3 regions of the Bradyrhizobium sp. SZCCHNS2022 genome follow, and region 3 is predicted to be linked to each of the others. Evidence: predicted binding sites of a transcription regulator. Region 3 holds the regulator's gene; each other region holds the start of a gene.

Region 1 (9,765 bases), 220 kb from region 3:
GGTTGCGATGCCGACGAGGGCCGTCGTGATCACAAGCAACTTCTTCATCAAATTCTCCCCCGGGAGTTGGAATGACAAGCGATGGAAACGTTCATACACGGGGCATCCCGGAGATGCTGTAACGCGTGCGCCACAACGATGAAAAAGCGTTATAAATCAAATATTTAACACAAAACGGCCGTTTCGGTGCCGAGCTCTGGACACGAAAAAGGCCGGCGGGGTCGCCGGCCTTTTCCAAGCCCGTCGGATGAGACGTCTTCAGCGTCAGTAGCGCGTGGCCGGAGCGCCGAATCGGTAGTTGACGCGGACCGTGGCCATGTCGATGTCCTGCTTGATGGTATCGACGCGTGAGTTCACGGTTGCCGTGGCCGGGAAGCTGATGTCACGCGAGCCCATGAAGAGGTGGTCGTACTCGACCGCGACCGACCAGTTCGGCGCAAAGCCGAACTCGACGCCGGTGCCGACGGTACCGCCCCAGCGAGTCTCGCTGGCGGAGTCCAGCAGCGTGCCGACCGGGAAGGGAGCGGCGGCGTTGGCGGTGCCGGTGTATTTGTTGTGCGTGACCGCCGCACCGCCCTTCACGTACCAGAGCACGTTGCCCCAGGCGTAGCCGACCTGGCCGGTGAACAGGCCGATGGCGTCGGTCTTGGTGGTGTTGGTGATTCCGGCTGCCAGTGCGGCCGTGCTGGCGTTCGATGATTTGAGGTCGGTCCAGTTGCCCTGGGCTTCCAAGCCGAACACCCAGCTGGCGGCCTGCCAGCGGTAGCCGACCTGACCGCCGATCAGACCGCTGCTCGCATTGTGGCAGCCCTCAGACTGCGTCGGAGCGACGGGCACGCCGCCGATGTTGTTCAGCGTCCAGCAATTGCGGCTCCAATCGGCGCCGCCGTTGACGCCGAGATAGAACCCGGCCCAGCTCGGCAGCGGCGTGACATAGGCCGGCGGCGGCGCCTTGCCATAGGGGCGCGCAGCAAAGTCGGCGGCCGATGCCGGGGCCAGCCCCAGCAATGCGACGCCCGCAGTCGTGATCAGAGTGGTCTTGTCCATGTGTCTCTCCCCAGTCCCAGAATGGCTGTCGCCGGATCCCTCCGATCCGGCCCGCGTGTGGCCTGTCGCTGGTTGTAGGAGAGACTGATTTCTAAAAACTGAGACCGGCGGGCCGGGCAGGGCGAGATGTGTCGATCGTGCTTAAGCAGATGTAAATCACGCGGCGCCGACCAATCCATGGAGGCAGGAAGTCATGCCTGTTCGCGTGTCGCCGGCCTCCGAGCCTCGCGCCGAAGGCCACACCTGTGCGCCAAAGGAAATGCGCGCTCCCGAGCAACGATTCTGGAAGAGAGGACGAGATCGGCGATCGGAGGTCAGTGCTTGGAGACGACCGGGCCGCCCCAGCGGTAGTTGACGCGGACCGTGGCCATGTCGACGTCCTGGCCGACCGTATCGGTCCGGGTCGCCGCACCGGCGGGAACGCCTGAGAAGTTCAGGGCCTTATTGCCCATGAAGATGTGCTCATACTCGGCGCCGACCGACCAGTTCTTGCCAAAGCCGACTTCGACACCGGTGCCCACCGTGGCGCCCCACCTCGTGGCGCTCGATTGGTCGAATGTCGCTCCCGTCGCGGTCGTGAGACCGTTGTACTTTTCGTTTGCGACCGCGGCGCCGCCCTTCACGTACCAGAGCACGTTGTTCCAGGCATAGCCGATCTGGCCAGTGAGCAGGCCGACGCCATTGACTTTGGTCTGGTTGGTCACGGCCGGAGCCAGCTGGCTGGTGTTGCTGCCCTTGAGGTTGGCCCAGTTGCCCTGGCCTTCGACGCCGAACACCCAGCTGCCGGTCTGCCAGCGATATCCGATCTGGCCGCCGGCCAGTGCACCGGCCGCATCATGGCAGCCTTCGGCATTGGTCGCTGCGACGCCGCCGAACGCCACATTGTTGGTCCAGCAGGTGCGTGCCGAGCCGCCACCGGCGTTCAGGCCGAGATAAAAGCCGCTCCAATCATAGATCGTCGTGATCATCGCGGGCGCCTTGGTGAAGGTGCGCGCGGGCAAATCGGCAGCGATGGCCGGCGCAATCCCCAGCGCCAGCGAAGTTGTCGCCCCCAGCAACAGCCTTCTCATCGCATTCCCCAAACCAAGTCCGACGCCCGCACGCACGCTCTCACCAACGCCCACCCGCGCCGTCTTGATAGACCCTTCCGTGGTAAAAAGCCGTCACCCAAACGACACAGCGGCCCAGCAAGTGCCGGTTTCGGCACGCAAAAAAAGGCCGGCACGAGGCCGGCCTTTCGACATATTCGCGGTTCGCGTGCAATCAGTAGCGGGACACGCTCGGGCCACCGAAGTGGTAGGAGACGCCAGCCTTGACGGTGTGGATGGTGTCGTTCCACTCCGAGCGGTTGGTCGCAACCGGCGAGTACTGGATCGAGCTCTTGCCGAAGTCGAGGTAGTTGTACTCGACCTTGGCCGACCAGTTCTGAGCGAACATGTACTCGGCACCGGCGCCGATCGTCCAACCCCAACGCCAGTCGTTGGTCACGAACGAGTTGCCGGGAACGCCATCGTAGCGATGCTGCAGATCGCCGACGGCGGCACCGCCGCTGACGAAGAACAGCGCAGGACCGGCCGCCCAGCCGAGCCGGCCCTTGATGTCGCCGAAGCCGCGCAGCTTGGTGAAGTAGGTGTCACCGACGCCGGCGTTGATCACGGCCGAGCGGCCGTCGATGTCCGCCCAGTGGTAGTCACCTTCGAGACCGAACACGATGTTATCGACCTGCCAATTGTAGCCGATCACGCCGCCGGCGAAGCCGCCGGTGATGTCGTAACGCTGCGTGCCGGCGAAGATCGCCGTATTCGGCGCGCCGAAGAAGGTCTCATCGCTGCGGCCCCAGCCGCCGCCGCCCTGCAGACCGAGGTAGAAGCCGGCCCAGGTCGGAAGCGGAGCCGGCGCCATCACCGGGGCCTTCGTGTACGGGCGGGCGGCGAGATCGGCGGCTCCCGCCGGCGTCAGCGCCCCCAAAACCATCAAGCTGACAGCTCCAAGAAAAATTCTTTTCATCCCAACATTCATCCCAAGTCTCCCGCGTTGGGCGCCCCGACATTCGTCCCCGGAGGCGCACTTCTGTGAGGTGGCGCGACCGCCTTGGCGGCCTCAATCCATCCGAAAATATACGCGATTCAACCCTGGATACCGTCTCCCAAAAGCCACAGGCGCGGAGGATATGAGGCGAGCTAACTTAATGAAAGTTAATCGCTTTTTCGTGATTGAGGGAACTTTTAGCGGGTTCCATTTCGGGAACTTCTGGTTCCCTTGGGTTCCCTCGAGTTCCATGGAACTCGCTGTCTGGTTGTGTGCACAGTATCGCGAACAAAACTGGAACAATCGCACCCGGAGTGCTATATGTGGATAAGCAGCGAGAAAGCAGGTGGCTGGCGCGGCAACCGTATAGGGTCCGGCGCGAGAGGAAGGGTTAGCCACCTTGTGCCGACAGGCCGGTGGAGACGACCGGTCCGGTGATCTGAAAACCGCGGGAGAGTGTGATGGCGGGTAGCGTGAACAAGGTGATTCTGGTCGGCAATCTCGGGAAGGACCCGGAGATCCGGCGCACGCAGGATGGTCGGCCGATCGCCAATCTGAGCATCGCGACCTCCGAAACGTGGCGCGACAAGGGGACGGGCGAGCGCAAGGAGAAGACTGAGTGGCACCGCGTGGTGATCTTCAATGAAGGTCTGTGCAAGGTCGCCGAGCAGTATCTCAAGAAGGGCGCCAAGGTGTACATCGAGGGTGCATTGCAGACCCGGAAATGGACCGACCAGAGCGGCGTCGAGAAGTATTCGACCGAGGTGGTGCTGCAGGGTTTCAACTCGACGCTGACCATGCTCGATGGCCGTGGCGGCGGGGGCGGCGGCAGCTTCTCCGACGACATGGGAGGCGGCGATTTCGGCAGCAGCGGACCGTCGATGGCGCCGCCGCGCCGCGCGGTCGCCTCGGCCGGTGGTGGCGGACGCAGCAACAGCGACATGGACGACGACATTCCGTTCTGAGGCGCGCGAATTCTCTGCCTATATGAGACGGCTTCCGTCCTGTCTGGAACGGCAGCCGGAGCGGCTTGAGCCCTGCACGCGATCACGTGAGGCCGATGCCTCGCTGGTCGTCGTGCGGGAGGCGTGAAACGGCAGGTCGCAGCGAAGAGCAGTGCTTGCTGGCGCGATAGACATCGACGTCAGCGAGCCCTTCGCGACGCCCGGCCCGCTGACCACGGGGGGTGATCATGAGCTTCGCACCGTTGCTCGCCGCCGAGCCTGCCGTCGTTCTGCATGCCTTTGCGGCGATGACGGCATTCGCGCTGGGAGTGGTTCAGTTCGCCGCGCCGAAGGGCACCGTGCCGCATCGAACGATCGGCTGGATCTGGGTTGCCCTCATGGCCGCGGTGGCGGTCAGCTCGTTCTGGATTCACACCATCCGGCTGGTCGGTCCATTCAGCCCGATCCACCTGCTGTCGCTCTACACGCTGGCCATGCTGCCGCTCGCGATATGGGCCGCACACCGCCATCGGGTGGCGGCGCATCGCCGGGCCATGATCATGCTGTTTTCCGGCGCGCTGGTGATTGCCGGACTGTTCACGCTGCTGCCGGGACGGATCATGCACAGGGTGGTCTTCGGGGTCTAGCAACAGGGCTGCCGCCGCGTGCGCCTAGCGGCTGTGCCGTTCGGTTAAGTGACTGGAAAGGCGAGCAGAAAAAGCGCGCTCCTGACCCGCTTGGGGGTGGCCTGCGAGGTCGCCATGCGCTATATGATTCCAAGCGATTTTCGCGTGTCAAAACCGACCGGTATCCCCTTTGTCCGATAAAGAAGATGAGAAGCCCGGCGAGCCGGGCGGACCTTCCGACATTCGTCCCGTTTCCATCCTCGACGAGATGAAGCGCTCCTATCTCGATTACGCGATGAGCGTGATCGTGTCGCGAGCGCTTCCCGATGCGCGTGACGGCCTGAAGCCGGTGCACCGCCGCATCCTGTACTCGATGTACGAGCAGGGGCACACGCCCGACAAGAAGTACGTCAAGTCCGCGCGCGTGGTCGGTGACGTCATCGGTAAATACCATCCGCATGGCGACCAGTCGATCTACGACGCCATGGTGCGCATGGCGCAGGACTTCTCGATGCGCGTGCCGTTGATCGACGGCCAGGGCAATTTCGGCTCGGTCGACGGCGATCCGCCGGCCGCGTATCGATACACCGAGGCGAAGCTCGCCAAGTCCGCGATCCCGCTGCTCGACGACATCGACAAGGACACCGTCGACTTCCAGCCGAACTACGACAATTCGGACAAGGAGCCGTCGGTTCTTCCGGCCAAGTTCCCGAACCTGCTCGTCAACGGCGCCGGCGGCATCGCGGTCGGCATGGCCACCAACATCCCGCCGCACAATCTCGGCGAGGTGATCGATGCCTGCATCGCGCTGATCGACAATCCTGCGCTCACGATCGATGATCTCATCAACATCATCCCGGGGCCGGACTTTCCCACCGGCGGCATCATCCTGGGCCGCGCCGGCATCCGCTCGGCCTATCATCTCGGCCGCGGCTCGATCATGATGCGCGGCAAGGTGACGATCGACACGATCCGCCGGGATCGCGAGGCGATCATCATCTCCGAGATTCCCTACCAAGTGAACAAGGCCACCATGGTCGAGCGCATCGCCGAGCTGGTGCGCGAGAAGAAGATCGAAGGCGTCGCCGACCTGCGCGACGAGAGCGACCGCGAGGGCTACCGCGTCGTCGTCGAGCTGAAGCGCGACGCGGTGCCGGACGTCGTGCTCAACCAGCTCTACAAGTTCACGCCGCTGCAGACGAGCTTCGCGGCCAACATGCTGGCACTGGACGGCGGCCGCCCGCAGACGATGAACTTGAAGGACCTGCTGACGATCTTCGTCGCGTTCCGCGAGCGTGTCGTCACGCGCAGGACCAAGTATCTGCTGAACAAGGCGCGTGACCGCGCCCACATCCTGGTCGGCCTCGCGGTGGCCGTGGCCAATATCGACGAGGTCATCCGGGTGATCAGGACCTCGCCTGATCCCGCGACCGCGCGCGAGGCGCTGATGTCGCGCGACTGGCCGGCACGCGACGTCGAGGCCATCATCACGCTGATCGACGATCCGCGCCATCGTCTTTCCGAGGACGGCACCATCCGGCTGTCGTTCGAGCAGGCCAAGGCGATTCTCGACCTGCGGCTGCAGCGGCTGACCGCGCTCGGCCGCGAGGAGATCTCCGACGAGCTCGACAAGCTCAAGATCGAGATCAACGACTACCTCGACATCCTGCGCTCGCGGGCGCGGGTGCAGGGAATCATCAAGGACGAGCTGACCGCCATCAAGGCCGAGTTCGGCACGCCCCGCCGGACCCTGATCGCCGAGCAGGAAGGCGAAGTCGAGGACGAGGACCTGATCCAGCGCGAGGACATGGTCGTGACCGTGTCTCACGCCGGCTACACCAAGCGCGTGCCGCTGTCGGCCTATCGGGCGCAGCGCCGCGGCGGCAAGGGCCGCTCGGGCATGCAGACCCGTGAGGAGGATTTCGTCAGCCGGCTGTTCGTGGCCTCCACGCACACGCCGGTGCTGTTCTTCTCGTCGCGCGGCCAGGTCTACAAGGAGAAGGTCTGGCGGCTGCCGATGGCAGCTCCCAACGCGCGCGGCAAGGCGCTGATCAACATCCTGCCGCTGGAGCAGGGCGAGCGCATCACCACCATCATGCCGCTGCCGGAGGATGAATCCTCCTGGGCCAATCTCGACGTGATGTTCGCCACCACGGGCGGCAACGTCCGGCGCAACAAGCTGTCGGACTTCGTCGATGTCAGGCGCTCCGGCATCATCGCGATGAAGCTCGACGAAGGCGAGGAGATCGTCAACGTGCAGATCTGCACCGAGCGCGACGACGTGCTGCTCACGGCCTCCGGCGGCCAGTGCATCCGCTTCCCCGTGACCGATGTGCGGGTCTTTACCGGACGCACCTCGATGGGCGTGCGCGGCATCGCGCTGGCGGAGGCCGACAAGGTGATCTCGCTGTCGATCCTGCGCCATGTCGAGACCACTTCGGACGAGCGCACGGCGTATTTGAAGATGCGCCGCGCCATGGCAGGCGAGACGACGGCCGAGGAGCCGGTCGAGAGCGAAAGCGAGGAGGCGGCCGCGGGCTCCATCCAGCTGTCGCAGGAGCGCTACGTCGAGATGTCGGCGCAGGAGCAGGTGGTGCTGACCGTGTCCGTCAACGGCTACGGCAAGCGCACCTCATCCTACGAGTACCGCACCACCGGCCGCGGCGGCAAAGGCATCGTCGCGATGTCGGTCAACAACCGAAACGGCAAGCTGGTCGCGTCATTCCCGGTCGAGGATGGCGACCAGATCATGCTCGTGACCGACAAGGGCCAGTTGATCCGTTGTCCGGTCGACGGCATCCGCATTGCCGGCCGCTCCACTCAGGGCGTCATCGTGTTCAACACCGCCGATGACGAGCACGTCGTCTCTGTCGAGCACATCGGTGAGGAGACGGAGAATGGCAATGGCGGGAATGGCGCCGAAGGGGCGAATGGCGAATAGGGAGTAGCGAAGTGAGACGAATCGGATCTCACCTACTCGCTATCTTTCATTGCGTCCGATCGACCCCGACGATGCGGGCCTCCCGGATCGTGGTCTTCGTTCCGGCGCCGCGCAGGCAGGCGGCTTCGAAATTCGGCCAGGCCTGCTGCGAGCAGTCGCGGCCGATCGGGCGGAAGTCCAGGCGATCACCCTTGGCCAGCGGCTGCGGCACGCTGGCGTTCACTTCCGGAGCGAGGCCGGGCAGGACGGTGAGGGCGGCAGCCACGAAGCCGGCCGCTGCAACGGCAGAAAGCGCTTTGATCATGACGGTCCCCTGTGGTTGGGCCGTTCGGCCCGTCGTTCGTTAAGGATTTGATAACCATTTCCGGTTTCGAGACGCTTTCGCCGGGGCGACCAATTGGTTTCGTCGCGTCGCGGACGTGTTTCGTGGCCGATGTTCCGACGAAACAATCGCGGCAGCGGTCCGGTGGTTCCGGTCGCCTTTCGTCGCGGGAGCGGCCCTGTGGCGCCGGCCCGAGCCCATCACAGCCGCGCCAGGGCAGGCGAGGGCGGCTTGCCGGCCTGTTCCGGCCGGTATAGGACGGACGCATGCAACGCATTGCGCTCTATCCGGGCTCGTTCGATCCCGTCACCAACGGCCATCTCGACGTGGTCCGGCAGGCCGTTCACCTCTGCGACAAGCTCATCGTCGCGGTCGGCGTGCATCACGGCAAGAAGCCGCTGTTTTCGACCGAGGAGCGGCTGGCGATGGCCCATGAGGTGTTCGGCCCGATCGCGGCCGCCGCCGGCTGCGCCTTCGATGCTTCGACCTATGACAATTTGACGGTCACGGCCGCTGCGAAGGCCGGTGCGATCATGATGATCCGCGGCCTGCGCGACGGCACCGATCTCGACTACGAGATGCAATTGGCGGGCATGAACCAGACCATGGCACCGGCAATCCAGACGGTGTTCGTGCCGGCCTCCGTGCCGGTCCGCCCGATTACCGCGAGCCTCGTGCGGCAGATCGCTGCGATGGGGGGCGAGATTTCGCATTTCGTCCCGCTATCGGTGGTGGCTCCCCTGAAAGCCAAGTTTGCCTGACGTCCCGGCGTCCGGCAGCTCCCGGCGCCGGACCGCCTTCTCGAGCGTTTCCTCTCATCCTGACTTCGGAGTTGCCATGATCCGCGCTCTCGCCTTCGTCTTTGCTCTCGTGTTCGCGCTGCCCGCGCTGGCGCAATCGCTTCCCGCCGGCCTCGACAAGCAGAATGCGCTGGTCATCGACACCACCAAGGGCCGCATCGTCATCAAGCTGCGCACGGACCTGGCGCCGCAGCACGCCGAACGGCTGAAGACGCTGGCGCGCGAAGGCTTTTACAACAACGTGCCGTTCCACCGCGTCATGGACGGCTTCATGGCGCAGACCGGCGACGGCCAGAACTTCAACGGCACCGGCGGCTCAAAATATCCGAACCTGAAGCAGGAGTTTTCTCAGACGCCGTTCAAGCGCGGCACCGTCGGCATGGCGCGCCGCGGCGACAGCGTCGATTCCGCCAACTCGCAGTTCTTCATCTGCTTCGGCGACGCGTCCTTCCTCAACGGCCAGTACACCGTGATCGGTGAGGTCGTGCAGGGCATGGACGTGGTCGACAAGCTCAAGAAGGCGCCTCCGGGCTCGGCAGGCGGCGCAGTGACCGACCCGGACAAGATGGTCAAGGTCCAGGTCGCCTCCGATATCAAGTAAGCTCGGAGGGCGGGGTCACCCGGACTCACGTCCGGGTTCCCAAGGCCTTAAGGAACCCTTTGCCACGCATCGCCCGTTGCATCGACAGGACGGGCGGCTTCAGCTTTAAACGCGTTGGGTCTAATCTGGACCCGCATCGCCCGGGCCCCGTTGTGCTCGGAGGGCCGTCAGGAGGGGTGGCGGCCGCACATGAGAAGGCGCCGCGACATTTCAGACCCCGAACTGTCCGTTGTCCTGCCCCTCATCAATTCCAACCAGAACCGAGAGACCAGCATGGCTGTGACCGAAAATACCTTGATCCTCGAGACCACCCAGGGCCCCGTCACCATCGAGATGCGTCCCGATCTCGCCCCCGGCCATGTCGCGCGCATCAAGGAGCTCGTCCGCGAGGGCTTCTATGACGGCATCGTCTTCCACCGCGTGATCGACGGCTTCATGGCGCAGACCGGCTGTCCG
Region 2 (9,765 bases), 1.9 Mb from region 3:
GCAGAGAAACGCGCCCTGGCACTCAGCCTCGGCTGCAGCGCCGTGTTCGACTATGCCGATCCCGATCTCGCCGAGCAGATCCGCGCGGCGACGGGACAGCGCGGGGTCGACTGCATCCTCGACACCTCCGCAGGCGCTCACATCGCGCAGGACCTCGCGGCGCTCGCGATGGACGGTCGGATCGCCATGCTGTCGGCTGGAGGCAGGAAGGACCTTGGAGTGCCGCTGCGCAGCCTGATGGCGCGCCGGGCCAGCATCACCGGCGCATTTCTCCGTTCGACCTCACGCGATATCAAACGCCGCATCGCAAGCGAGTTGCGGCAGCGCATCTCGCCCCTTCTCGGAACGGCCATTCGACCGCACATCGACAGGACCTATCGCCTCTCGGAGGCAGCCGATGCGCACGAACGCATGGAGACGAGCCGACACGTCGGGAAGATCGTGCTTCGTGTCCGCTGATGAGCGCCAGCCCACGTCTCCGCGCCCGCCACACGCAACCAGCGCGCGGCTACTGCTTCACGCCCGGGATCAGGGCCTTCAGCTTGTTCATGTCCTTGATGTTCATCTTCATGCCGCCGGGCATCACGATGTCGCCGGGCTTCTGGTCGGGCTTGCAGGCGCCCAGCCATTTGGCCTCGATCGTCATCGCGGTGTCCTTCACGCCAGTGCCGGCAGCGCCGCCCGTCACGCGCGACATCGTCTTCACCGTATAGGCCGAGTTGAAGTCGCCGGTGATGTCGGCATGGGACGTCGTATTGATGCCGCCGAAATTGCAGACCGAATCGGAGACGTAGCCGGTCGCCGTCTTCTGGATGTCCTGCTTGGAGCAGACCTGCTGCGCCATCGGCGAAGCGAAATTGTTCATTTCCTTGTCGGTCGCCGCGTCGGTGCAATGCTGCATCGTCGCCTCCGGGAGCTGACCGCCGGATCTGATCATCTTCAGCTCCCACAGGCCGGCCTTGCGCACCGGCAGGTCGACGGCCCAAGCCTCATGGCTCGCGGTCGCGCCCAGGAGGCAGCAGGCCAACAGCCCAATAGCGATGCGTGTGCAGGTCATGTGCCCCGTTCCGGCTCGTTGATCGATGCCGGAGCGAATGCCGCCAAAAGATGGCAATTAGGAGAACGGCAGTTGAAGGAACGTCAGTACAGCGTCCGCAGCGGCCGCTGCGCCGAGCCGTACGGTACCCAGCGGCAGGAGAACGACACGTAGCCGCCGTAGCGCGCATCGACGGCGCGGAACTTCGCGACCTTCCCGTAGGAGGCGCAGTGGTCGACCGCGAGCTGACGGGCATCCGTGGTCTGGGCCAGCTGATAGGCGATGATGCCGCCGGTGTCGTTGCCCTTGAAGGGCGGCACCACGTCGGCCTGGGCGGAGGCGGCGACCAGCACCACCCCAGCGGCCGCGAGGCCTGCAGTCTTCACGAATCCGGCCATCAGCGTCCGCATTGCATTCTCCTCGATCTGGCCTGCCATTCTAAAGGTCCTGTCCGGTCAAGAAAAGAACACCGGCCTCACGTTAACAGGACTAATCGTGGAGTGTTGCCGCGTTGCACTTGACCTCCTGTGGCCGCCGCGGCACGGTCCACGCTCCCGGATCAGCCTTGCGGACGGCCCATGCGCGACTTCAGCACAGCTTTCAAGACGTTCGGCGCCGCATGCGGCGCGCTGCTCGCCGTTGCGACCGCGCCGGCCCAGGCGGCCAACCCGCTCGAGATGAACTTCTGGCTGTCAGGCCCGAAATATGAGGGCCGGGTCGCGCCTTGCGAGGCGGCCATCCCGACCATCGTCTCGCGATTCCAGGACAAGGAAAGCACCTTCTGGAATTCGTCGCTGCAGATCACCGGCGTCGCCAACGTCCGCGAGATCGCGTTCCGGCCCTGGCAGTCCGACAACATTCCGCGCCGCTTCTGCACCGGCAGCGTGATGATCAGCGACGGCAAGGCGCGCACGCTCAACTACTCGATCATCGAGGATGGCGGCTTCGCCGGCTACGACCAGGGCGTCGAGTTCTGCGTCGTCGGTCTCGATCGCAACTGGGCGTTCAATCCGGCCTGCCGCGCTGCCAAGCCATGATCGGTCGACCGCCGGCGCGAGCCCGTCACTGGCGGGACGCTTGTGATCATCGGCTGCCTTCGGGCAGCCGTTTTTGTTCTTGAAATGTTCCATCAGCTTGGTAAGTTCCTGGAACAGTCCGGGGAGTTCGCCATGTTCGATTGCCTGCGCCGATCTGCCGTTGCTTGTTCGTACACGATTGCCTGCCTCGCTCTGCTGGTCGGCGCCCTCGCGGCCGCCCCGGCCGGGGCGCAGGACCGCCGCCAGAATGCGCCGGGCGCGTTCGACTTCTACGTGCTGTCGCTGTCCTGGTCGCCATCCTTCTGTGCCGAGGCCGAGGAGCGCGGCGGCCGCGGCAGCCGCTCGCAGCAATGCAGCGGACGGCCCTACTCCTTCGTCGTGCACGGGCTGTGGCCGCAATACGAGGCCGGCTATCCCGAATATTGCGAGCAGCCGTCGCCGCGCCTGCCCCGCAACATCATGACCTCGATGCTCGACCTGATGCCGGCGCCGGGGCTGATCTATAACGAATGGGACAAGCACGGCACGTGCTCGGGCCTGTCGGCGAAGGCCTATTTCGAGGCGATCCGCAAGGCGCGGGCGGCGATCAAGATCCCGGAGGAATTTCTCGACCTGGCCCAGGCCAAGACGGTGGCACCGGCGGCCGTCGAAGAGGCCTTCATCAAGGCCAACCCGAAGCTGACGACCTCGGCCATTGCCGTCACCTGCAACCGCACCCGGCTGAGCGAGGTGCGCATCTGCCTGTCCAAGGATCTCGAATTCCGCAGTTGTGACGAGGTCGACCGTCAGGCCTGCCGGCGCGACGAGGTCAACATGCCGCCGGTGCGCGGCGGCTAAAGCATGATCCGGAAAAGGGCGCAGCGGTTTTCCGAAAAGATCATGCGCAAACAACAACCTAAGCGCGATGACGATTCATCCCGATCTCATCGCGCTTTAGGCGCCGCGGCGAATCAGCCGGCGCATTGCCAAAGCCGCTCGCGCGGCTACGGCCGGGCGAATGACGGGGTACCCTTTTGACGCGGAACGGCGTAACCCGGACGGCATGAACTACCGACACGCCTTTCACGCCGGCGGTTTCGCCGACGTCATCAAGCACATCGTGCTGACACGCATCCTGGTCTACCTCCAGGAGAAGCCGGCTGCCTTTCGTGTGATCGACACCCATGCCGGCGCCGGCCTCTATGATCTCACCGGCGACGAGGCTTCGCGCAGCGGCGAGTACCTGACCGGTATCGCGCGGCTGCTGCAGGCACGGCTGTCGGACCAGGCCTATGCCCTGGTTGCGCCCTATCTGGACATCATCAGGTCGTTCAATCCGCCGGGCGAGCTCAAGGCCTATCCCGGCTCGCCGCTGATTGCCCGCGCGCTGTTGCGGCCGCAGGACCGCATGACGCTGTGCGAGCTGGCGCCGGCGCCACGCAAGCAGCTGATCGATGCGCTGCGCCGCGACACCCAGGCCCGCGTCGTCGATCTCGACGGCTGGGTCGCCCTGCCCGCCTTCGTGCCGCCGAACGAGCGCCGCGGCGTGGTGCTGATCGATCCGGCATTCGAGGCCAAGGATGAGTTCGAGCGTCTCGCCGACCGCTTCGCCGCGGCGTTCGCGAAGTGGACGACTGGTATATACCTGCTCTGGTATCCCGCCAAAAGCCGGCGGGCCACCGAGCAGCTCGCCGACCGCGTCACTGCGCTCGCAGCCGCGGCCAAGCCGCCGGGCAAGGTGCTGCGGATCGAGTTCAGTGTTGCGCCGCAAATCGAAGGCGAGGCGCTGACCTCGACCGGGCTGCTGGTCGTCAATCCGCCCTGGCCATTGCATGATGAGCTCAAGCTCATCCTGCAGGAACTGCAGCGTCCGCTGGGCCAGGGCGGTACCGCACGCTTCAGGCTGGACATCCCCAAAGCTTGAAAGCGGTACTGGTCGAAAAGCCATAGTCAATCGGCGCGGAACCGTATTATTGTGTCTGATTGTAAGACTGGCTTTACGTTCCGCTTCCGCGAATGGTTGCGGCGGGGTGATCAAGGCCTAACAAGATCCGACGATCCGGCGTGGCGAGCGCTGGTCGTTAAGGTGGCCAACGCTTTCCGATCAAAGTGATGTCCGGTCGGACACTGCGCAGGGCGCGCAGTGGAGGAAGCATTGCGGGGGAGGAGTTTCCCGATGGCCATGACTGGGACAGTCAAGTTCTTCAATGGTGAGCGCGGCTACGGCTTCATCAAGCCGGACGACGGTGGACGCGACGTATTCGTGCACATCACGGCGGTCGAGCGTGCCGGCCTGAAGGATCTGACCGAAGGACAGCGTATCAGCTTCGAGGTCGAGCCGGACAAGAAGGGCAAGGGCCCGAAGGCGGTGAACCTGGTCCTGTCGTCTTAGACGCAGCCTGCTCGGCGACGGCCGCCTGCGAGCGGCCGGCCGCGGCGGGCGCGTCGACCTCAATGCATTCCGATTGGAAGCCGTTGGCAGAAGCTGCCGGCAGCGCGGCCGGCTCGCACGCAGCGCGTTTGCACGCGCCGTCTGCGAAGGCTGCGCGCGATGACGCATGCCCTCTGGTGAGCCTGCAAAAAAATCCCGGCCGCGCGAGCGGCCGGGAGGTTGTCGTTCGACGTTTCTTCTTCCTATCCCGTTTTTGCCATCAGAAATGGAAGTTGATGCCTGCGCGGATCAATCCAGACCGATAGTCGTTCTTCGCCCCCGTGATCACGAAATTGCTGCTGTCGAGATCGACATAGAGATACTCGATCTTGGCGGTCCAGTTCTGCGCCAGGCCAAACTCGGTGCCGACGCCGAGCGTCCAGCCCACCGTGGTGTGCGACTCCGACAGGCCGAAGGTCTCCGCCCGCAGGCCGCCGAAGGCGAGACCGCCGGTGCCGTAGAACAGGATGTTGTTGAAGGCATAGCCGGCGCGGCCGCGCAGGGTGCCGAACCAGGGATTCGAGAACTTCCACGGCGCGAAGGTGTCGTTGGCGCCACTCAGATTGATGTCGCCCTCCGCACCGAACACCCACGGGCCGTTCTGCCAGTTGTAGCCCGCGGTCAGGCCGCCGATCAGCCCGGACGGCTTGGTCGGGTTGTTGCCGACGGTGCCCCATTGATAACCGAGCGTGCCGCCGAGATAGGGGCCGGCCCAGCTGTAGGCATTGAGCGGCTGGTTCACCGTATAGGGCGCGCGCCGCCCGTAGCCGTAGTTGAGATCGGCCGCCTGCGCCGACACCGATCCGAGAGCCGCTGCGCCCAAGCCCGCCGCGGCGGCAGCACCGACCAAGAACCTGTTCATCACTCACTCCACGCCACTCGCCGTCTCCAGCCGGGTCTGCGCCGCACGAACGTGCGGGGAGCCGGCGTGGTTACGGAACTCCTGCTGTTTTCGTGAGCATTTATCGAGAGTTTTAGGTTAAGCCGTTGTTAAGCCCGGTTACCCGTCGATTAATGTGCTTAACGAAGCGTTACCGCGCGGGCCTGTGCATGGCGGCTGCGCCCGCTGGCGGGAGCGGCCGCCAACGCTTAATTTGCACGACATGACCACCGACAGATCCGATCCACCCAAGGCGCCGGCGCCCACGTCCCGGCGTGGCGCCACGGCCGACCTGCCGCCCGACGCCATCGACACGCCCGATCTCGATCCCGCCTCCTCCGCAGCCGACGAGGATGACGAAGGGCGGCTGCCGGAATTGACCGAAGAAGCTTCGGAGGCCGTCGGCGAGGGCCCGCTCGCGATCGGCCACGCCGCGATCGAGAACGCGGTGCGGCTGGCGCCGACCTCGCCCGGCGTCTACCGCATGCTGAACGCGGTCCATGACGTGCTCTATGTCGGCAAGGCCAAGAACGTCAAAAAGCGGCTGTCGTCCTACGCGCGCGCCAACGCGCCGCTGCCGGCGCGCATCCTGCGCATGATCGCGGCCACCGTGACCGTCGAGATCGTCTCGACCACCACGGAGACCGAGGCGCTGCTGCTCGAAGCCAACCTGATCAAGCAGCTCAAGCCGCGCTTCAACGTGCAGCTGCGCGACGACAAATCGTTCCCCTACATCCTCATCACCGGCGACCATTGGGCGCCGCAGATCCTCAAGCATCGCGGCGCGCAGTCGCGGCCCGGACGCTATTTCGGCCCGTTCGCCTCGGCCGGCGCCGTCAACCGCACCATCACGGCGCTGCAACGCGCCTTCTTGATTCGCTCCTGCACCGATTCGTTCTTCGAGAGCCGCACCCGCCCCTGCCTCTTGCACCAGATCCGCCGCTGCGCCGGTCCGTGCACCCAGGAGATCGACTTCCCCGGCTATACCGAGCTGGTGCGCGAGGCGACCGATTTCCTGTCCGGCCGCAGCCAGGCGGTGAAGGCGCTGCTCGCGGCCGAGATGGAGAAGGCGTCAGGCGAGCTCGAATTCGAGACCGCCGCGGTCTATCGCGACCGTCTCGCGGCGCTGTCGGCGATCTCCTCGCAGCAGGGCATCAACCCGCGCACCGTCGAGGAAGCCGACGTGTTCGCCATTCACCAGGAAGGCGGCTTCTCCTGCGTCGAGGTGTTCTTCTTCCGCACCGGACAGAACTGGGGCAACCGCGCCTACTTCCCGCGCGCCGAGAAGACGTTCACCCCGGAGGAAGTGCTGTCCGCCTTCCTGTCGCAGTTCTACGACGACAAGCCGCCGCCCAAGCTGATCCTGCTCTCGCACGAGATCGAGGAGGCCGAGCTGCTCGAGGAGGCGCTGTGCGTCAAGGCCGGGCACAAGGTCGAGGTGTCCTGCCCGAAGCGCGGCGAGAAGAAGGACCTCGTCACGCATGCCCTGACCAATGCGCGCGAGGCACTTGGCCGCAAGCTCGCCGACACCGCGACGCAGAGTCGCCTGTTGGAAGCGATGACCACGACGCTCGCTCTGCCTCAGATTCCGAAGCGCATCGAGGTCTACGACAACAGCCACATCCAGGGCACCAACGCGGTCGGCGCGATGATCGTCGCCGGCCCCGACGGCTTCATGAAGAACCAGTACCGCAAGTTCAACATCAAGTCGGAGGGGCTCACGCCCGGCGACGACTACGCGATGATGAAGGAGGTGCTGCAGCGCCGCTTCAAGCGGCTGGTGTCGCCGTCGGAGAAGGACGTTGCCCGCGCCGCGAAGGAGGACGATGTGCCGCAATGGCCGGATCTCGTCATCATCGACGGCGGCCGCGGCCAGCTCAATGCCGTCAGAGAGATCTTCACTGAGCTCGGCGTCAGCAACGTTGCGCTGATGTCGGTCGCCAAGGGCCCGGACCGCGACGCCGGCCGCGAAACGCTGTTCATTCCCGAGCGCGAGGCCATCAAGCTCGAACCGCGCGACCCCGTGCTGTATTTCATCCAGCGCCTGCGCGACGAGGCGCATCGCTTCGTCATCGGCTCGCACCGTAAGCTGCGCAAGAAGGACATCCGCGAGGCCGGCCTGCAGGAGATCCCCGGCATCGGCCCGTCGCGCAAGCGCGCGCTGCTGCATCACTTCGGCACCCTGAAGGAGATCGAGCGCGCCTCAATCGCCGATCTCGGCAAGGTGCCGGGGGTCAGCGCCGAGAGTGCGCGGAAGATTTTCGAGTACTTCCACAGCAACGCGAGCTGAGCGGACCGGGGCGAGTTGAGTGGAGCTGCCCCACCCGTTTCCACGGTCAGCTTGAGCCCGTCTTCCGCCACCCGTCATTCCACGAGGGGCGCAGAAATTATTTTACCCGGACAAAATTATCCGATATACACCCGGACGAAAATCCGGAGCCCCACCATGACCCCCGATCAGCGTAAGGCGGCCGCAGCCGCCTACAAGGAACGCAAGACCCCCGCCGGCATCTATGCCGTGACGTGCGCCGCGACCGGCGCGCGCTGGATCGGCTGTGCGCCGGACCTGGAGAAAATCCAGAACCGGCTCTGGTTCACCCTGCGCCAGGGCGGCCATCGCCGCGGCGGGCTGCAGGCAGCCTGGAGCACCCATGGCGAGAGCGCATTCAGCCTCGATGTGATCGAGACCTTCGACGAGGAGACGCTGGCCTATGTTCGCGACCGCGTGTTCGCGGAGCGTCAGGCGCACTGGTGTGCGGTTCATCAGGCCGAGGCGATCTGACGCGGAGTCGCGCTGCTGTCATTGCACCGCAATAAAAGGGGGCGGCGCGCGCGCCGCCCGGAGCCGATCTGCACACTGGCGCGCACGCGTGCGGTTGCTTAATGAAACGTTACCGCTCTCTTTGTATCGGGGCGGGAGAGTTCCTATCTCTTCAAGACCTCGTTGCGATTTGCGTCATATCTGCGTCATCCTGCCAAAGTCGCCCGGCTCGGAGGTTGACGTTCGAACGGCGGCAGTATTGGTACACCGGATGAATATTGCGACCACACGCGTGCCCAGCAAGACGTCGACGTCCCTGCCGAACATCCTGACCTATACGCGCATTGCCGCGATACCGGTCGTGGTCGGCTGCATCTACGCGCAGTCCATCATGGACTATCCGCTGTGGCTGCGCTGGGTGGCCGTCGCCGTCTTCATCGCCGCCGGCGTGACCGACTATCTCGACGGCTATTACGCCCGCATCTGGAACCAGCAGTCGGCGTTCGGCCGGATGCTCGACCCGATCGCCGACAAGCTGCTGGTCGCCTCCTGCCTGCTGATGCTCGCCGCCGATAACAGCATCCATGGCTGGACCCTGTGGGCCGCGATCGTGATCCTGTGCCGCGAGATCCTGGTCTCGGGCCTGCGCGAATATCTCGCCGCGCTCCGCGTCAGCGTGCCCGTCACCAAGGTCGCCAAATGGAAGACCACGATGCAGCTGATCGCGATCGGCTTCCTGCTCGCGGGCGAGGCCGGCGACCAGGTGGTTCCGGTGGTGACCATGATCGGCATCGTGCTGCTGTGGGCGTCTGCGATCTTCACGATCTACACCGGCTACGATTATTTCCGCGCCGGCATCCACCACCTCATCGAAGAGGACTCGCGATGAAGGTGAAGTATTTCGCCTGGGTGCGCGAGCGCATCGGCAAGGCCGAGGAAACCGTCGAGCCGCCCGCGGATGTGCGCACCGTGAGCGAGCTGATCGACTGGCTGACCGCGCAGGGCGAGGGCTATGCCTACGCGTTCGAGAAGCCGAAGGTGATCCGCACCGCGATCGACCAGACCCATGTTCAGCCGGATACGGCCATCGCCGGCGCCCGCGAGATCGCGTTCTTTCCGCCCATGACCGGCGGCTGACGCAACAGAAGATACGTCCATGACCGCGATCGTCACCGTCCGCGTGCAGCACGAGGATTTCGACACCGCCGCCGAGATCGCAGCCCTCAGCCATGACCGCACCGACATCGGCGCCGTCGTCAGCTTCTCCGGCCTGTGCCGCGGCAACGACCATGAGACGCCGATCTCGGCGCTGACGCTCGAACACTATCCGGGAATGGCCGAGGCCGAGATCATGCGCCATGCCGAGCAGGCGATGGCGCGCTGGCCGCTGCAGGGTCTCACCGTGATCCATCGCTTCGGCCGGATCCGGCCGGGTGAGAACATCGTGCTGGTGGTGACCGCCTCGAGCCACCGCCAGGCGGCGTTCGAGGCGGCCGAGTTCCTGATGGATTATCTCAAGACCAACGCGCCATTCTGGAAGCGCGAGGAAACCGAGGACGGCGGCAGCTGGGTCGAGGCCAGGAGCCATGACGATGCCGCCGCGGCGCGCTGGGCGAAGTGATGGCAAAGAAGGCGAAGGCG
Region 3 (9,765 bases):
AGCTGCTCGATCGGGTAGCCGCGGTATTCCAGGACGCCGGCGTCGCCGTCGATATAGGTGATCTTGGACTGGCAGCTGCCGGTCGAGGTGAAGCCGGGGTCATAGGTGAACATCCCGGTCTGGGCGTAGAGCTTGCCGATGTCGATGACGTCGGGACCCACGGTGCCGCTCAGGATCGGAAGATCGAAATTCTTGTTGCCGACGGTGAGCGTCGCGGTCTTGCTTGCGGATTTTGCGTCCATCGTTTGTCCCCGATGAGATCGTTAGGCTTGGCCCTTGTTCTTTGTGAGAGATGGCAGGGCGGGTGGACTTTATCTAGTGCGGGCTCTGACTTGCCGTCAGCGTCGTCCGCGGCACTGTTGCCGTGAACATGTTAAGCGATGGTCAAGTCCGAAACCGCACTGGAATCTTATACTTACTAGTGTCCTTCGGCTTTCACATTCGCAAACGCGCCGGTCGCAACGTGTTACAATCGTCAAAGCCCCGGATACCAATTTGTGCCGCACAACTGCGTATCGTATTGCCCTGTGCGCTGCAAGATGGGGGGAAATGAGACCTTATGCGGTGGCCTGGTCCTCGAGGCGGCCTAAGGATTCATCACGCCCGAGGATGGCCAGAACATCGAAGATGCCGGGCGAGGTGGTCCGTCCGGTGAGCGCCGCGCGGAGCGGCTGGGCCACGGCGCCCAGCTTGAGATTGTTTGTTTCGGCAAACGCACGCAGCGCGGCTTCCGTGGCCGGTCCGCTCCAGCTCTCGACGCCAGCCAGCGCCTCGTGCAGCCGGCCGATCAGCGCGCGGCTGTCCGGCGTCAGCAGGGCCGCGGCCTTGGCGTCGATCGGCAGCGGGCGGTCGGCGAAGATGAAGGCGGCGCCGTCGATCAGCTCCAGCAGCGTCTTGGCGCGCTCCTTCAAGCTCGGCATCGCCTGCGTCAGCTGCGCCCGCGTGGCGTCGTTGAGCTTGGCCTTCAGCGCCGCGCCGTTCGGCACGTAGTTCAGCACGTCCTCGAACTGGCGCACCAGCGCGGCGTCGTCGCTGTGACGGATATAGTGGCCGTTGAGATTTTCGAGCTTGGCGAAGTCGAAGCGCGCCGCGGAGCGGCCGATCGCCGGCAGGTCGAACGCCCCGATCATCTCCTCGGTCGAGAAGATCTCCTGGTCGCCATGGCTCCAACCGAGCCGCACCAGGTAATTGCGCAGCGCGGATGGCAGATATCCCATCGCGCGGTAGGCATCGACGCCGAGCGCGCCGTGGCGCTTGGACAGCTTGGAGCCGTCGGGCCCGTGAATCAACGGGATGTGCGACATCGACGGCACCGTCCAGCCGAGCGCATCGTAGATCTGCTTCTGGCGCGCGGCGTTGATCAGATGGTCGTCGCCGCGGATCACGTGGGTGACGCCCATGTCGTGGTCGTCCACCACGACGGCCAGCATGTAGGTCGGATTGCCATCGCCTCGCAGCAGCACGAGATCGTCGAGGTTCTCGTTCTGCCAGACCACGCGGCCCTGCACCTGATCCTCGATCACCGTCTCGCCGGTCAGCGGCGCGCGCAGCCGGATGGTCGGCTTGACGCCTTCGGGGGCCTCCTTCGGATCGCGATCGCGCCACATCCCGTCGTAGAGCCTGGTGCGGCCTTCGGCGCGCGCCTTCTCGCGCATCGCGGTCAGCTCCTCGGCGGTGGCATAGCAGCGATACGCCATGCCGCTGGCGAGCAGCTGCTCGGCGACCTCGCGGTGCCTGGCGGCGCGGCTATATTGGTAGATGACCTCGCCGTCCCAGTCGAGCTCGAGCCATTTCAGCCCGTCGAGGATGGCCGCGATCGCCGCATCGGTCGAGCGCTCGCGGTCGGTGTCCTCGATTCTGAGCAGCATCTTGCCGCCGCGGCCGCGCGCATACAGCCAGTTGAACAGGGCCGTCCGGGCGCCTCCAATGTGGAGAAAGCCGGTCGGGGAGGGGGCAAAGCGCGTGACGATCGGGGTGGTCATGGGTGGCAGCACGAAATCCAGGCAGGGGCTCAAGAGGGCGGGGGGTGTATAGCAGGCCTATCGCATAACTAAAGCCTTCCTTGGGGGAGGCGGATTTGGCACATAGGCTGCCAAATTCCGGAGCAGGACATTTCTTGATGACCACGACGACAGACACGGCAGCGACGGCAGAGGCAGGGCGCGACTTCATCCGCGACATCGTCCAGGCCGATCTCGACAGCGGCAAGCACAAGACCGTCGTCACCCGGTTCCCGCCGGAGCCGAACGGCTACCTGCATATCGGCCATGCCAAGTCGATCGGTCTCAACTTCGGCATCGCCCGGGAGTTCGGCGGCCGCTGCAATCTGCGCTTCGATGACACCAACCCGACCAAGGAAGAGCAGGAATATATCGATTCCATCCAGGCCGACGTGCGCTGGCTCGGCTACGACTGGGGCGACAACCTGTTCTATGCCTCGGATTATTTCGAGCGGCTGTACGAGTGGGCGGAAGGCCTGATCAAGGCCGGCCTCGCCTATGTCGACGACCAGACCCAGGAGGAGATCCGGCTGGCGCGCGGCACCTTGACCGAGCCCGGCAAGAACAGCCCGTTCCGCGACCGCACGGTCGAGGAGAATCTCGACCTGTTCCGGCGCATGAAGGCCGGCGAATTCCCGAACGGGGCGCGCGTGCTGCGCGCCAAGATCGACATGGCCGCCGGCAACATCAATCTGCGCGATCCCGTGCTGTACCGGATCCTGCACGCCCATCACCCGCGCACCGGCGACACCTGGAAGATCTATCCGAGCTACGACTACGCCCACGGCCAGTCGGACGCGATCGAGGGCGTGACGCATTCGATCTGCACGCTCGAATTCGAGGATCACCGGCCGCTGTACGAATGGCTGCTCGACAAGCTGCCGGTGCCGTCGCATCCGCGGCAGTACGAGTTCGCGCGTCTCAACCTCACCTACACGCTGCTGTCGAAGCGCGTGCTGACGCGGCTGGTGCAGGACGGCCATGTCTCCGGCTGGAACGATCCGCGCATGCCGACCATCGCCGGCCTGAAGCGCCGCGGCGTGCCGCCGGCGGCGGTGCGCGAATTCACCAAGCGCATCGGCATCGCCAAGGCCAACAGCATCGTCGATGTCGGCATGCTGGAATTTTGCATCCGCGAGGAGCTGAACCGCACGGCGCAGCGCCGCATGGCAGTGCTGCGTCCGTTGAAGGTGGTGATCGAGAACTATCCGGAAGGCCAGGTCGAGGAGCTCGAAGCGATCAACCATCCGGACGATCCCTCCGCCGGCACCCGCAAGATTGCCTTCGGCCGCGAGCTCTATATCGAGCAGGACGACTTCATGGAGAACCCGCCGAAGAAGTTCTTCCGCCTGTCGCCCGGCAACGAGGTGCGGCTGCGCTACGCCTATTTCATCAAGTGCCGCGAGGTCATCAAGAACGACGCGGGCGAGATCGTCGAGCTGCGCTGCACCTATGATCCCCAGACCAAGGGCGGCAACGCGCCCGACGGCCGCAAGGTCAAGGCAACCATGCACTGGCTGCCGGCCGCGCAGTCGCTGAAAGCCGAGATTCGCATCTACAACCAGCTGTTCGCCAATCCGAGCCCGAACGCGGCCGACTTCACCGCCGACCTCAATCCGAACTCGCTCGAGGTCCTGACCGATGCGCGCATCGAGCCCGCGATCGCCGAAAGCAATTCGGCCGAGCCGATGCAGTTCGAGCGCCAGGGCTACTTCGTCCGCGATCCCGACTCGACGCCGGACAAGCTGGTGTTCAACCGCACCATCGGCCTGCGCGACACCTTCGCGAAGGAAGTCGCGAAGGGGTGAGGCCGCCCGTGCCAACGGATGGGGTCAGTTGATCGCGTCCTGCCCGGCCTCGGTCAGCGTCGGCACGCCGTCGCTGACCTCGACGAGGCCGCGCTCGGTCAGCAGCGACAGGTCGTCGTCGGCGATGGGGGAAAGTGTGAGCCGGTGCGCCTTGATGTCCCGGAGGGTCCAGCGCAGATGGATGGCCTTCTCCAGATCCAGGTCGGAGAAGGGGTCGTCGATATCGTGGGCGTCCATACCCCGATAAGCGCGGGCGGTGCAAAAAGTTCCAGTGTATCGCGCATGGAGAAATCCGGGATTCTCGTTCTGTTCTGCTAGGCGCGCTCGCGCAGCTTCCAGTAGCCTTCCGGCCCGGTGTCGTAGCGGGTGGTGTGGCGATGGCGGGGCCGGTCAGGCCGCCGGGATGGCGTCGCGGGATCGCGGGCGTGATGGCCGACGTCTGGCCGCCGCGCGGCGCGCTGGCTGGCGGTTGGCCCGCGATCGGCTCGGCCGCATGGCCGTCCTTTGCCGCGCGCCTCAGGGGCTGGGCGCGCGAGGAGGCCGGCGCAGGGCGGCTGCTGCCATGGGTGCCCGTGGCCTTCGGCGCCGGCATCGCGCTGTATCTCTCCGCAGATCACGAGCCGGTGTTGTGGGTCAGCGCCATCGCCGCGGCACTGTTCTGTCTGGTCGCCATGCTGATGCGGCGCCAACCGCTGTTTCCGGCGGCGGTGATGATCGCGGCCGCCGCCTGCGGCTTCGCGGTGGCGACGGTGAAGACCGCGCGCGTGGCGCATCCGGTGCTGGCGCGACCGCTCTATTCGGTGTCGCTCGCGGGCTTCGTCGAGGCGCGCGACATTCGCGGGCGCAGCGACCGCATCGTGCTGCGCGTGACTGCGATGGAGAGCCCGCGCAATGCGATCACGCTGGCGCGGGTGCGGCTCGCGGTGCGCAAGGGCACCGCCCCGGACGTCGGCAGCTTCGTGCAGCTCAAGGCACGGCTGTTGCCGCCACTCGCGCCGGTGCGGCCGGGCGCCTACGATTTCGCGCGCGACATGTTCTTCCAGGGCATCGGAGCCTCCGGCTTCGTCATGGGAACGATCACGACCGTGACGCCGCCGCAGGCGGCCGGCTTCGGCCTGCGCTATGCGGCTGTGATGCAGGGCCTGCGCGATGCGATCGATGCGCGCATCCGCGCCCGGCTCGACGGCGATGAGCGCGCCATCGCCACGGCGCTGTTGACCGGGCGGCGCGACGCCATCACGCCCGATGTCAACGACGCGATGTTCGTCTCCGGCCTCGGCCACGTGCTGTCGATCTCCGGCTATCACATGGCAGTCGTCGCCGGCGTCGTGTTCTTCGCGGTGCGCGCGCTGCTGGCGCTGATACCGGGCCTCACCGTCAGCCATCCGATCAAGAAGTGGGCGGCGGTCGCGGCGCTGGTCGCGGCCGCGTTCTACCTCCTGCTCTCGGGCGCGGAGGTCGCGACCCAGAGATCCTTCTTCATGACGGCGGTCGTGCTGATCGCCGTGATGGTCGACCGTCGCGCCGTCACCTTCCGCACGCTCGCGGTCGCCGCGATGATCGTGCTGGTCGCAGCGCCCGAGGCGCTGGTGCATCCGAGCTTCCAGATGTCGTTCGCGGCGACGCTCGGCCTCGTCGCGCTGGTGCAGTTCGGCCTGCCGAGATTGTTCGCGACGCCGGACAGCTCCGCCTCGCAGCGCATCGCGTTGTGGGGCGGGCGCGAGCTTGCGATGCTGCTGCTGGCCTCGCTGATCGCGGGGCTCGCGACGACGCCCTACGCCGCCTTCCACTTCCATCGCGTCACGCCCTACGGCGTGCTGGCCAATCTCGCGGCGATGCCGGTGGTGTCCGTGCTGGTGATGCCTGCCGGCCTGATGGGACTGCTGGCGGTGCCGTTTGGCCTTGACGGCTTCTGGTGGTCGCTGATGGGTTTCGGGATCGACTGGATGATCGCGGTGACGCGCTGGGTGGCGGCGCTACCGGGCGCGGTCGGACGGATTCCGGCGTTCGGCATCGGCCCGCTGATCCTGGCCAGTCTCGGACTCATCCTGATCGGGCTGTTGCGGACGCCGCTGCGCTGGTCGGGCGCCGTCGTGCTCGCGGCGGCCACCCTGTGGGCCGCCACGACGCCGTTGCCCGACATTCTCATTGCCGGAGACGGACGCGCGGTGGCGGTGCGTGGCCGCGACGGGCGCCTGCATGTGATGCGCACCGGCAAGGACGTGTTCGTCACTAAGGAGTGGCTCGCCGCCGATGCCGATGCGCGCCTGCCCGCCGATGCTGCACTCGGTGACGGTGTGTCCTGCGACGAGGCGGGCTGTGTCGTGGCGATGGCCGATGGCCGTTTCGTCGCCATGACCTTGCGCGCCGACGCCATCGCCGATGATTGCGTCCGTGCCGCGCTGATCGTGACCGCGCGCGCCGCGCCGTCGTCGTGTGCGGCCGCCGTGATCGACCGCCCGCGTCTGCAGCAGCAGGGCGCCTTGATGCTGGTGCAGCGGGGCGCCGGCTTCGCGGTCACGCCGGTGCGCACTGGTGGCACGGATCGCCCGTGGTGGCCGGCTTCGGCCGATACCGGCGAATTCGACATGACCCTGACACCGCGCGCGCCTGCGTCGCGTGGCCAGGATGCGACTCCGCCGGAGGCGGAGCAGGTGATCGAGGATTAGTTCGTCCGGCTTCCGCGCTGATGCTCGCGCCCTCGGCTTCGGCAGGTGCCGGCCGAGGGCTGCGGGCGAGCGATCCGAGACGACGAAATCGACGACGCGTGTCAGGTGATGCTGATCCGGCGAATCCGCGTCGTCTGCGATGCCGGCGCCTCCTCCGCGCTATCCGGACGGTGCTCGCCCGGCTGCCTGGTGACGGGCAGCTGCAGCACGGTGACGCGCTGGCCTTCGCAGAGCTGCGTGACGAGCACGTGCCGGCCGTCGGCAAACTCGATGGCGTCGTGATGGCGGTCGGGGATGTGCTTTTCGATCGTGTTGAACTTGGCGACGCGCTCGCGGATCGTCCGGGTCCAGAGCCAGCGGCTGTCGTAGCGGACGTCCTCGGCGAAGGCGAGCTCGGTGCCAGGCAGCATGCACACCGCAACGTTGGGCTCGGTCTCCACCGCGAAGCCGCGGGTCGCGGTGCCGCGGAAGGTCGTCGATATCAGCGTCTCGCCGACCTTGGCAGGACGGGAGGCAACGGCATGGAGGCTGTAGTCACACATCGGATCGCTCCTCGCTGAGAGATAGCCGACCCACGCTTCCCCCCGGACAGGCGCAGGCCTCTATCAGAGTGGACATCGAGGCGATGTTAGCGCGCGCTTCACGGCAATTCTGCGCTGATCTGCATGGCGTGTGGCCGCTGATGATCACAAGCGTTTGAGCGTGCCGCGCTGCACATCATGAGGTGCATTCGCGTGTGACTCGTTTTTGAGCTGCGGCGACGCTCCAAGCATCGCGCCGCCGCTCAACTGTGCATGTCGTCCGATGCCAGCGCGTCCGCGCTCAGCACGTGCTCAGTACTTGCGATAGAGCCCGACCAGCTTACCCTGGATCTTCACCCGGTTGGGCGGCAGGATGCGCACCTCATAGGCGGTATTGGCAGGCTCCAGCGCGATCGAGGCGCCGCGGCGACGGAAACGCTTCAACGTCGCTTCCTCATCGTCGATCAGGGCCACCACGATGTCGCCGGTGTCGGCGGTCTCGTTGCGCTGGATCAGCGCCATGTCGCCGTCGAGAATGCCGGCATCGACCATCGAGTCGCCGCGCACCTCGAGCGCGTAGTGATCGCCATTGCCGAGCATGTCGGCCGGCACGCTGATCGTGTGGCTGCGGGTCTGCAGCGCCTCGATCGGCGTACCCGCGGCGATGCGGCCCATAACAGGCACCGCGACCGGGCGCTCGCCATCATCGAGCGCGGGCGTCGAGGTCCGCACCTTGCCGAGATTGCCTTCGATCACCGACGGCGTGAAACCGCGGCGATTGTTGCCGGCCTGCGACAGCTCGGGCAGCTTGATCACCTCGATGGCGCGGGCACGGTTGGGCAGCCGGCGGATGAAGCCGCGCTCCTCCAGCGCCGTGATCAGGCGGTGGATGCCGGACTTCGAGCGCAGGTCGAGGGCATCCTTCATCTCGTCGAATGACGGCGGCACGCCGGCTTCCTTGAGCCGTTCATTGATGAACCGCAGAAGTTCGTACTGTTTGCGCGTCAGCATCTCGACCTGGTCCCCAGTTTGTATCGTCCGAGTCCGCGCCCTGCGTCCAAGGGCGAATGGGAGTTGGACGTTCGTATTCGCGTCGCCCGCAACATACTAAAAACAAATCATGAACGGACACTATATGTTCGATGTGTGTTCCGCAATCCTAAAAATATGATGAACGATCCGGGCTTTGCCGGGGAAAACCGCTCAGTTCGGCAGGCGCAGGATCTCGCAGGGGCTGCCGGCCGGCGCCTTCGGCGCAAAGGCCGGACGGATCACGAGCGCCTGGGAGAGCGCGAGATGGCCGAGCAGCGACGAATCCTGCTGCGTCACCGGTGTCGCGACCAGCGTGCCGTCGGCGCGTTCCTCCAGCCGGGCGCGCAGATAGTCCTCGCGCGAATCGTTGGCGGCGAGCTCGCGGCCGAGCAGGGCGGTCTCGCGCGGCATCAGCGCTTCGTCGCGGCCGAGCAGGCGTCGAATCAAGGGGACCAGGAACAGGATGGCGCAGACATAGGACGACACCGGATTGCCCGGCAGCCCGATCACCCTCATGCCGCCGAGCCGGCCATGCATCATCGGCTTGCCCGGTCGCATTGCGATCTTCCAGAACGCCATCTCGACGCCCTCGGCCTCGAGCGCCTGCTTGACCAGGTCGTGATCACCGACCGAGGCGCCTCCGGTGGTGACCAGGATGTCGGCCTCGGCCTCGCGCGCCCGGCGGATGCCGGCAACCGTGGCGTCGAGCGTATCGGCGGCAATGCCGAGATCGACAGGCTCGGCGCCTTCGCTGCGCACCAACGCGCGCAGAGCATAGCCGTTAGAATAGACGATCTGGCCCGGACCCGGCGTCGCGCCGGGCATCACCAGCTCGTCGCCGGTGGCGAGCAGCGCTACCCTCGGGCGCCGCCGCACCGGCAGCGCCGGATGGTTCATGCTGGCGGCGAGCGACAGATCGCGGTCGCTCAGCCGGCGCCCGGCGCTCAGCAGCACCATGCCCTCGTGGAAGTCGACTCCTGCCGGCCGGATGTGACGGCCCGTGATTGCGGCCTCGCTGAGCACGACGTGATCGCCGTCCGCGATCGTGTCCTCCTGGATCACGACGGCGTCGGCGCCGTCCGGCACCACGCCGCCGGTGAAGATGCGCGCCGCCTCGCCAGGCCCGAGGACGCGATCGAACGGCCGCCCGGCGGCGACCTCGCCGATCACCTTGAGCCGCGCCTGGGGCTTGTCGGCATCGGCCGCGCGCACCGCATAGCCGTCCATCGCCGACATCGCCTCCGGCGGCTGCGTCCGCAGCGCCGCGAGGTCACGCGCCAGCACCCGGTGAAACGCCTCGTCCAGCCCGACCATCTCCTCGGCCAGCGGTTCGGCGCCGGCGAGCACCGCAGACAACGCATCGGACACCGGCATCAAGGCCATGAGAGTTCCTTCGGACGGAGGCGGGACGACTCGCGGGAGTCGCGTTCTAACCGAACGTGCACGGCGCGGCCAAGTCCCCGGGGCAAGTCGCTTCCGTTGGATCGGGACCGGCTGGACCGAGAGAACCGATCAGACCGGATGTCCGATCCGCATAGTCGGTTCGACTTAGACAGCAGCGTCGTCGTTCGTCGCTCTCCTCCGCGTGTCTGCCCGACGGGCAATTTCCGCATCTCCGCCATGCGCCAACTGCCCGTCGTGTTAGTTTGCCGCACTGTTTCCGCTTGCGCCGTCGGGCAGATCACCTGCATCTTCTCGCGCATCCCGCCTCGATGAAGAGGGACGGTTCGCGGTC

What was found. The regulator LexA, encoded in region 3, represses DNA repair genes until DNA is damaged. The targets are predictions, from matches to a motif close to TGTTCNNNNTGTGTTCNG.
Region 1: the regulator LexA is predicted to act here: its motif matches at 3,360-3,377, upstream of QXZ94_RS09815 (single-stranded DNA-binding protein).
Region 2: the regulator LexA is predicted to act here: its motif matches at 2,148-2,165, upstream of QXZ94_RS19385 (ribonuclease T2).

What each region holds. Positions count from the first base shown of each region.
Region 1 is NZ_JAUHHZ010000001.1:2,212,136-2,221,900, reverse strand. It holds gene QXZ94_RS09835 (outer membrane protein) at 1-48, opposite strand, end outside; gene QXZ94_RS09830 (outer membrane protein) at 265-1,047, opposite strand; gene QXZ94_RS09825 (outer membrane protein) at 1,362-2,117, opposite strand; gene QXZ94_RS09820 (outer membrane protein) at 2,311-3,054, opposite strand; gene QXZ94_RS09815 (single-stranded DNA-binding protein) at 3,537-4,040, shown strand; gene QXZ94_RS09810 (DUF2306 domain-containing protein) at 4,268-4,666, shown strand; gene gyrA (DNA gyrase subunit A) at 4,836-7,586, shown strand; gene QXZ94_RS09800 (hypothetical protein) at 7,633-7,890, opposite strand; gene coaD (pantetheine-phosphate adenylyltransferase) at 8,175-8,669, shown strand; gene QXZ94_RS09790 (peptidylprolyl isomerase) at 8,746-9,309, shown strand; gene QXZ94_RS09785 (peptidylprolyl isomerase) at 9,583-9,765, shown strand, end outside.
Region 2 is NZ_JAUHHZ010000001.1:4,311,010-4,320,774, forward strand. It holds gene QXZ94_RS19365 (NAD(P)H-quinone oxidoreductase) at 1-459, shown strand, start outside; gene QXZ94_RS19370 (DUF3617 domain-containing protein) at 509-1,057, opposite strand; gene QXZ94_RS19375 (hypothetical protein) at 1,141-1,446, opposite strand; gene QXZ94_RS19380 (hypothetical protein) at 1,615-2,073, shown strand; gene QXZ94_RS19385 (ribonuclease T2) at 2,206-2,910, shown strand; gene QXZ94_RS19390 (23S rRNA (adenine(2030)-N(6))-methyltransferase RlmJ) at 3,116-3,976, shown strand; gene QXZ94_RS19395 (cold-shock protein) at 4,229-4,444, shown strand; gene QXZ94_RS19400 (porin family protein) at 4,704-5,345, opposite strand; gene uvrC (excinuclease ABC subunit UvrC) at 5,587-7,653, shown strand; gene QXZ94_RS19410 (GIY-YIG nuclease family protein) at 7,810-8,145, shown strand; gene pgsA (CDP-diacylglycerol--glycerol-3-phosphate 3-phosphatidyltransferase) at 8,396-9,013, shown strand; gene moaD (molybdopterin converting factor subunit 1) at 9,010-9,261, shown strand; gene QXZ94_RS19425 (molybdenum cofactor biosynthesis protein MoaE) at 9,281-9,745, shown strand; gene prmB (50S ribosomal protein L3 N(5)-glutamine methyltransferase) at 9,745-9,765, shown strand, end outside.
Region 3 is NZ_JAUHHZ010000001.1:2,434,028-2,443,792, reverse strand. It holds gene gltA (citrate synthase) at 1-242, opposite strand, end outside; gene gltX (glutamate--tRNA ligase) at 558-1,982, opposite strand; gene QXZ94_RS10865 (glutamine--tRNA ligase/YqeY domain fusion protein) at 2,120-3,808, shown strand; gene QXZ94_RS10860 (hypothetical protein) at 3,833-4,045, opposite strand; gene QXZ94_RS10855 (ComEC/Rec2 family competence protein) at 4,186-6,477, shown strand; gene QXZ94_RS10850 (hypothetical protein) at 6,579-7,019, opposite strand; gene lexA (transcriptional repressor LexA) at 7,311-8,009, opposite strand; gene glp (gephyrin-like molybdotransferase Glp) at 8,202-9,413, opposite strand.